2 regions of the Mesorhizobium sp. WSM4820 genome follow, and region 2 is predicted to be linked to the other one. Evidence: riboswitches for the same ligand, from Rfam matches in the RefSeq annotation. Region 2 holds a riboswitch; the other holds the start of a gene.
What was found. Region 2 has a riboswitch for thiamine pyrophosphate ahead of thiB (thiamine ABC transporter substrate binding subunit). Riboswitches for the same ligand answer to the same signal wherever they lie in the genome.
Positions count from the first base shown of each region.

Region 1: linked by a shared signal. The riboswitch ahead of thiC (phosphomethylpyrimidine synthase ThiC) and the one ahead of thiB (thiamine ABC transporter substrate binding subunit) in region 2 are both predicted to bind thiamine pyrophosphate.

Region 1 is NZ_JBVVQN010000008.1:50,050-54,434, forward strand. It holds gene thiO (glycine oxidase ThiO) at 1-123, opposite strand, end outside; gene thiC (phosphomethylpyrimidine synthase ThiC) at 120-1,949, opposite strand; TPP riboswitch at 2,051-2,167, opposite strand; gene AC0L2R_RS14710 (ABC transporter ATP-binding protein) at 2,269-3,909, opposite strand; gene AC0L2R_RS14715 (ABC transporter permease) at 3,906-4,385, opposite strand, start outside.
Region 2 is NZ_JBVVQN010000018.1:100,829-105,213, forward strand. It holds gene thiP (thiamine/thiamine pyrophosphate ABC transporter permease) at 1-784, opposite strand, end outside; gene thiB (thiamine ABC transporter substrate binding subunit) at 877-1,890, opposite strand; TPP riboswitch at 1,934-2,047, opposite strand; gene AC0L2R_RS25765 (thiamine diphosphokinase) at 2,150-2,794, shown strand; gene AC0L2R_RS25770 (ABC-F family ATP-binding cassette domain-containing protein) at 2,796-4,385, shown strand, end outside.

The sequences.
Region 1 (4,385 bases), on a different contig from region 2:
CCATGATGCGTTGCCGCCAAGGCCATGCCGGGTCTCGGCAATGGTTACCGCAGCACCGCGGGCGGCGAGTTCGAAGGCGGCGGTGAGGCCGGCGACGCCGGCCCCTTTGACCAGCAGCCTCATGACGGCTCCGGCATCTTCGGCATGGGCGGTTCGCCGTCCACTTGCATGTAAAGATTGCCGCCCTCGCGGTACTTCGCGGCCATCGCCGCCATGCCCTCTTTCTGTGCCTCGGCCCGAATATCGTGGGAGATGCGCATCGAGCAGAATTTCGGCCCGCACATCGAGCAGAAATGCGCCAGCTTGTGCGCCTCCTTCGGCAAAGTCTCGTCGTGGAAGGAGCGCGCGGTTTCGGGGTCGAGCGACAGGTTGAACTGGTCTTCCCAACGAAACTCGAAGCGTGCGCGGGAAAGGGCGTCATCCCTGACCTTCGCCGTCGGATGACCCTTGGCGAGGTCGGCGGCGTGCGCGGCTATCTTGTAGGTGATGACGCCCGTTTTGACGTCGTTGCGGTCGGGGAGACCGAGATGCTCCTTGGGCGTGACATAGCAGAGCATCGCCGTGCCGTACCAGCCGATCATCGCCGCGCCGATGCCTGAGGTGATGTGGTCGTAGCCGGGTGCGATGTCGATGGTCAGCGGCCCAAGCGTGTAGAAGGGCGCCTCGCCGCAGACTTCGAGCTGCCTGTCGATGTTCTCCTTGATCTTGTGCATCGGAACATGGCCCGGCCCCTCGATCATGACCTGGCAATCCTTGGCCCAGGCGATGTTTGTCAACTCGCCGAGCGTTTCCAGTTCGGCGAACTGCGCCGCGTCGTTGGCGTCGGCGATCGAGCCGGGACGAAGGCCGTCGCCGAGCGAGAACGACACGTCGTAAGCGCGGCAGATGTCGCAGATTTCCCCGAAATGCTCGTAGAGGAAGCTTTCGCGGTGATGATGCAGGCACCACTTGGCCATGATGGAGCCGCCGCGCGACACGATGCCGGTGACCCGGTCGACCGTCAGCGGGATGTAGTGCAGCCGCACACCGGCATGGATGGTGAAATAGTCGACGCCCTGTTCGGCCTGTTCGATCAGCGTATCGCGGTAGATTTCCCAGGTCAGGTCCTCGGCGATCCCTCCGACCTTCTCAAGCGCCTGGTAGAGCGGCACGGTTCCGATCGGCACCGGCGAATTGCGGACGATCCATTCGCGGATGTTGTGGATGTTGCGACCGGTCGACAGGTCCATGACGGTGTCGGCTCCCCAGCGGATCGCCCAGACCATTTTTTCGACCTCTTCGGCCATCGACGAGGTGACGGCTGAATTGCCGATATTGGCATTGATCTTGACCAGGAAATTGCGGCCGATGATCATCGGCTCGCTCTCCGGGTGGTTGATGTTGGCTGGAATGATAGCCCGTCCGCGCGCTATCTCGTCGCGCACGAATTCCGGCGTGACGAAGTCCGGGATCGCCGCGCTGAAAGAGTTGCCGTCGCGCTGCATCCCGCCGCGTAAGCTCTCGCGGCCGAGATTTTCGCGAATGGCGACGAACTCCATTTCGGGGGTGATGATCCCGGCGCGCGCATAGGCAAGCTGCGTCACCGCTTGGCCCGTTTTTGCCTTTAGCGGCCGGTGGCGCACGGGAAATTCCGGCGTCAGGCGCTCACCTGACGCAAAGCCGTTGTCCTCCGGCCTGACACTGCGGGCATTGTGGAATTCGACGTCGCCGCGTGCCGTAACCCATTCATGGCGAAACCTGGCGAGGCCCTTTTCGATGCTGGTTTCGACAGTCGGGTCCGTATAGGGGCCGGACGGATCGTAAACGGTGACAGGCGGTTCGCCCGCCGTCGGATGGACGGCGATTTCCCGCATCGGCACCTTAATGTGAGGATAGAGGACGCCGGACTTGTGGATTTTCCGTGAGGCAGGCAGCGGTCCCGTTGAGACGGCTGGGGTCAGGGCATTCATATTGAGGCTCCTTTGCTCATGCATTGGAGACCCAGTTCTGTGCCGGAAGGATGAAAAGACGCTCTGGTTGGCCTGCTTACAGGTTTTCGGGCATGGACTCCCGCAAAGCGCTTGCACCGTCCCTACGCCAGTATGAACTGGATCAGGTTCAACGGGTCACTGCGCCGCGAAAGCCAGCAGTATCTCAGCCCCTTGCCGGGACCCCCCTGGTGAATGGGTCAAATTGAGCGGGCGATCGCCATTTTGTCAAGCGCATTCGGCCCATCAGTCGGCAACGCTAGCTGGGCGCGCGCGGACAATCGAGGCCGATATCCAGGAACTATTGAGCCTGCGTAAGCCATTTGGGCCTGGGCACAGCCTGCAGCAGGCTTTGCGTATAGTCGTGGCGAGGCGCCCCGAACAGCGCCGCGGTTTGGGCTTCCTCGACAATCCTTCCGTCTTTCATGACCATGATCCGGTCGGCGAAATGGCGCACGATCGGCAGGTCGTGGGTGATGAAAATATAGGAGAGGCTGAGCCTGGTCCTAAGGTCGGCCAGAAGATCGATCACCTGCGCCTGGATAGAGACGTCGAGCGCCGAAACCGCCTCGTCGCAGACGATCAGTTCCGGCTCGCTGGCAAGCGCGCGCGCAATGGCGATGCGCTGCCGCTGGCCGCCGGAAAACTGGTGCGGGTAGCGCTCGGCGTGCTCCGGCAACAGCCCCACCAATTCCAGGAGCTCTGCCACTCGAGCCTTCCACCTGTCCTTCGGCAGGATATCGCGGTGGATCACCCAGGGTTCGGAAATGATCGAATAAACGCGCATGCGCGGATTCATCGATCCGTACGGATCCTGGAAGACCATTTGCACCTTGCGCCGAAACGCCATGAGGCCCTTGCCGTTCATGTCGAAGATGTTCTCACCGGCAAAGACCGCCTTGCCGGCGCTTGGCGCGTTCAGCCCCAACAGCATACGCGCGACGCTCGATTTGCCCGACCCGGACTCGCCGACGATGCCGAGCGTTTCTCCTCTCCTGACCTCGAAGCTTATGTCGTCCACCGCCTTGAACGTCCGCTTGCTGCTAAAAGCTCCGGAAGCAAGCTCATAGTGCTTGGTGAGATGCTCCACCTTGAGCAGCGTTTCGCCGGCGATCGCCGTCGAACGCCTGTTGGGCGCCTCCGCTGCGTTGCCGTGGGGCAGGGCGGCGATGAGGCGGCGCGTATAGGCGTGCTGCGGATTGCTGAACACCGCCTTGGCGATGCCCGTCTCGACGACCTTGCCGCCGTTCATGACGATAATCCGGTCCGCCATGGACGCAGCGACTTCGAGGTCGTGGGTGATCATGATCAACGCCATGCCGGTTTCGCGCTGGAGATCGCGCAGCAGATCGAGGATCTGCGCTTGCACGCTGACGTCCAGAGCGGTCGTCGGCTCATCGGCAATCAGGATGTCCGGTTTCAGCGCGATCGCCATGGCAATCATCACGCGCTGGCGTTGTCCGCCCGAGAACTGATGCGGATAGAAGTCGACGCGGTTTTCCGACTCCGGAATGCCGACGCGCCGAAGCAGCTCTATCGTCTTGGCGCGTGCGCCCTTGCCGGCTGCCGCACCGTGGCTCTCAAAGACCTCCTCGATTTGGCGCCCCACCGTGTAGACCGGGTTCAAATAGGCGAGCGGATCCTGAAAGATCATCGCAATCCTGCGGCCGTTGATGCTTCGGCGCGCCTCGGCGCCGAGGCCCGACAGTTCGACGCCGTCGAAGAAGCAGGAGCCGGCCACGATATCGCCTGGCGGGCAGTCGACGAGATCCATCACCGTGCTGGTGCTGACGCTCTTTCCTGAACCGCTTTCGCCGAGGATCACCAGCGTCTCGCCACGGCTGACGTGGAAAGAGACATCGTCGACGGCGCGTACCGGCCGATCATCCGAAAGAAAATCGACGGTCAGGCCCTCGACCTTGAGAATGGTCGCGTTGCTCATCGGGCAGCTTTTCGCAATGTCTGAAGGCGCCAGCGTTGCTGCGGATCGGCAACGGTGCGTGCCCAGTTCGAGAGGATGTTGAGCGACAGCGTCGTCAGCATGATTGCAAGGCCCGGCCAGAATGCGATCCACCAGGCGGTGGCAAGATAGCCGCGGCCGTTTGCCACCATCGCGCCCCAGGTGAAGTCGGGTGGCTGAATGCCGAGGCCAAGAAAACTCAACGCCGATTCCGACAAAATGACTGTCGCGAAATCAATGGCTGAAATCGTCACCAATGTCGGCAGGACCAGGGGCGCGATGTGCCGGATGATGATCCGGGCCGGCTTCGCGCCCATGGCTCGCGCGGCGCTGACGAACATGCGCTCGCGCAGCTCCAGCACTTCCGCGCGCGCCGTTCTGAGGTAGATCGGCATGCGCGTGACGGCGAGAACGATCACCAGGTTGGTGATGCTCGGACCCAGCGTGTAGAGCACGAT
Region 2 (4,385 bases):
TCAATGCCAGCACGACGACGAAGGTCAGCGCGATCTGCAGCACTGTCAGCGTCACCGCGCGGGCAGGATCGAAATCGAAACGCAGCGCCTGGTAGATGGCGACCTCCAGCGTTGTCGCACGCGGCCCGCCGCCCAGCGTGAGCACGATAGTAAAGGATGTGATGCAGAGCATGAAGACAAGCCCGGCGACGCCCGGCAGCGCCGCGCGCAGCGTCGGCCATTCGATCAGCCGGAAGGCGGGCCTGGCGCCCATGCCGAGCTGGCTCGCCAGCCGCCACTGGTCGGCCGGCACTGTCGCAAGCGCTTCGAGGAACAGCCGCGTGGCCAGCGGCAGATTGAAGAAGACATGGGCGACGAGGATGCCGGACAGGCCGTATATGCCCGGCCAGCCCTGACCGCCGATCGCGCTGAGCACGCCGGCAAAATAGCCTGCACGGCCATACAGTGCCAGAATCCCGAGTGCTGCGACGATGGCCGGCAGCGCGAGCGGCACGGCGAAGAGCTGCAGGATCAGGCCGCGACCAAAGAAGCGCGGATGCCGCGACAGCGCCCGCGCCACGAACAGCGCTGGCACGACGGAGAGCAGCGTCGACAGCAATGCCTGCCACAACGTGAATCGGGCGACGCGGAAGAGGTAGGAATCGAAGGCCGACGCGGCGCCGGACGGATCGCGGGCGCCTTCGACGATGAGCCCTGCGAACGCGCCGCCGATCAGCAGCGCAACAGCGGCAAGCGCAATTGTGCCGGCGGTGACGCGGGGGTCGGCAGGATATCCGGTACGCATGCCGCCCTGCCTAGTTCAACGATCGTCGAAGCAGAAAATATGGCTGAGGCCGAGTTCCCGGCGCCGTAGAGTGATCATCTCTCAATCACAAGCTACTTGCTCATCACCGACAGCCATTCGTCGACCCAGGCCTTGCGGTTGGCGGCGACCTCTTCGGGGCTTAACAGCAACGTCTTGTTCGGCTTGACGAGCTTGTCGAAAGCCGGATTGAGCGGCTTCTCGGTCTTGCCGGCAGGGAACATCCAGTTGGTCTCGGGAATGACATCCTGGAATTTCGGCTCGGTCATGAAAGTCAGGAACTGTTTCGCCAACGGGTTCTTCGCACCTGATTTGGTGATGCCGGCAACCTCGATCTGCAGATACGCGCCCTCGTCGAAGGACGCTGCCTGATAGCGTTGGGTGTTTTCGGCGACCATGTGATAGGCCGGCGACGTGGTATAGGACAGCACCATCGGCGCCTCGCCCTTGGTGAACAGGCCGTAGGCCTCGCTCCAGCCCGGCGTCACGGTGAGCACCTTTGCCTTAAGCTTGGCCCAGGCTTCGGGCGCCTTGTCGCCATAAACCGACTTCACCCACAACAGCAGGCCGAGACCGGGCGTCGAGGTGCGCGGATCCTGAATGACGATCTTTTCATCGGCATTGCCCTCGACCAATTCCTTCAGGCTCTTCGGCGGCGTCTTCAGCTTTTCGGTGTCGTAGACGACGGCGAAATAACCATAGTCGAACGGCACGAAAATATCGTCGCTCCAGCCGCCCGGCACCTTGACGTCGATGACGGCACTATGCGGCGAAAACAGGCCGGTGGCCTTGGCTTCCGCCGTCAGATTGGTGTCGAGGCCGAGCACGATGTCGGCCTTGGTCGCGGCCCCTTCCAGCCTGACGCGGTTGAGCAGGGCGACGCCGTCGGCGACCGCGACGAATTCGAGAATACAGCCGCATTCGGCCTCGAACGCCTTCCTGACCGCTGGGCCTGGACCCCATTCGGCGGTGAAGCTCTCATAGGTATAGACGGTGAGTTTTTCCTGCGCGGATGCCGGCCCGGTGCCGGCGAGAACGGTCGCCGCGAGCAGCACTGCCGAAACAAGTGTGTACAAAAACGTGCGCATCGGCGCCTCCTTCGTTGGCGTTGAAGGGAATTGAGGCGTCGGGTTGTCCGAAACGTCTAATCCCTCCGCCGGTACAAACCGGATCAGGTTCAGCGGGTTGGCAGGTTGCCTCTCAGCCGGTCCGCGAAGATCGCGTCCAGCACCCCGTTAGAGCGCTTCGACACATAGGCCCGGCCCATCTGCGGCGCAAGCGGAAGTTTGCCGGGCATCCAGACCGCGGCCTTCCGTTTCGCAAGCAGGGCTGGTAAGGGCCACGCATATGAGCAAATTCACCATCCTGCTTGGCGGCGACCTTATCCGCACGCCGCTGCTCGACCGCCAGGCCGAAGGCACGCGTGTCATCGCCGCCGACGCCGGCATCAGCCATGCCCGGACTCTGCGCCTGACGCCGGAACTCTGGGTCGGCGACTTCGATTCGGTGCCGGCGGATTTGCCGGACGAGCTCGCCGCCGTGCCGCGCCAGGTGTTTCCGGCAGAAAAGGACAAGACCGACGGCGAACTGGCTATCGCCGCCGCGCTCGAACGCGGCGCGACCAGCCTCGTGCTCGCCGGCGCGTTCGGCGGCAAGCGCACCGACCAGGCCTTCCTGCACCTGGCGCTCGGCGTCCGGCTGGCCGAGGCAGGGACAGAGGTGCTTTTGACCAGTGGCGCACAGGAAGGCGTGCCCTTGCTTCCCGGAAAGGCCGGCTTCGACTACGCCGACGGCACGCTGTTTTCGATTCTCGGCTTCTCCGACCTTGCCGGTCTGACCGTGACCGGCGCCAAATGGCCGCTGAACCATGTCGAGGTGGCGTTCGGCTCGTCGCTGACCATTTCCAACGAGGTCAAGGGCCGGCTCGAAGTCGCGCTGGGCAGCGGCCGCGCGCTGTTGCTCGCCCATCCATTCCCCCTACCTGAAAGCTGACATGGCGCCGCCGCTTCTCAATCTCGACGGGATAAAACTGACCTTCGGTGGCACGCCGCTGCTCGACGGGACGGAACTGACGGCGTCGGCGGGCGAGAAGATCGCTCTGGTCGGCCGCAACGGCTCGGGCAAGTCGACGTTGCTGAAGATCGCTGCGGGATTGATCGAGCCGCAGGATGGCGAGGTGTTCCGCCAGCCTTCGGCAACAGTGCGCTACCTGCCGCAAATGCCCGACATGGATGGTTTCGCCAGCGTCCGCGCCTATGTCGAGGCGGGGCTCGGACCCGCCGACGATCCCTACCGCGCCACCTATCTGATGGAGCATCTCGGCCTGTCCGGCGAGGAACGGCCGAACGATCTCTCCGGCGGCGAAGCCCGCCGTGCTGCCCTGGCCCGCGTCATGGGGCCGGAGCCCGACATTCTCCTCCTCGATGAGCCGACCAACCATCTCGACCTGTCGGTCATCGAATGGCTGGAGGAGGAGCTTGCCCGCACCTCTTCGGCGCTGATCGTCATCTCGCACGACCGCCGCTTCCTCGAGCGCGTGTCGCGCGCCACCGTCTGGCTCGATCGTGGCCAGACCCGCAGGCTGGACAAGGGTTTTGGCCATTTCGAGGAATGGCGCGACACCGTTCTGGAAGAAGAAGAGCGCGAGCAGCACAAGCTTGGCCGCCAGATCGTGCGCGAGGAGCACTGGCTGCGCTATGGCGTGACGGCAAGGCGCAAGCGCAACATGCGCCGGCTCGGGGAATTGCAGACCATGCGCCAGCGCTTTCGCGGCCATCGTGGCGCCGAGGGTGCGGCGACGATGGTGGCCAGCGACGCCGCCGAATCGGGCAAGCTGGTGATCGAGGCCAGGAACATCGAGAAGAGCTTTGGCGACCTCACCGTGGTCAGGGGTTTCTCGACCCGCATCCAGCGCGGTGACCGCGTTGGCCTGGTCGGCCCGAACGGCGTCGGCAAGACGACGCTGCTGAAGATGCTGACCGGCGAATTGAAGCCGGACTCAGGCACGGTGCGACTCGGCACCAATCTGGAGATCGCCACGCTCGACCAGAAACGCGAGGCGGTCGACCCGCAAGAGACGCTGGCGCAGTATCTCACCGACGGCCGCGGCGAGAACCTTGTCATCAACGGCGAGCAGCGCCACGTCGTCTCCTACATGAAGGACTTCCTGTTCAAGCCGGAACAGGCGCGCACGCCGGTGCGCGAGCTTTCGGGCGGCGAGCGGGCGCGGCTGCTGCTCGCCCGTGTGCTGGCGCGGCCGGCAAATCTTTTGGTGCTGGACGAGCCGACCAACGATCTCGACATGGAGACGCTGGAACTGCTGCAGGAACTGGTCGCCGGTTTTGCCGGCACCGTCATCCTGGTCAGCCACGACCGCGATTTCCTCGACCGCACGGTGACCAGCCTGATCGCGCCGGAAGGCGGCGGCCGCTGGATCGAATATGCCGGCGGCTATTCCGACATGCTGGCGCAGCGCGGCGGCACCAGGCTGGACGACCGCAAGGCACGGCCGAAGGCCGAGACGAGTGAAGTGGCGGCGGCAGCCCGGACCGAGGCAACGGCGCCGAAGGGCCCGGCGAAAAAA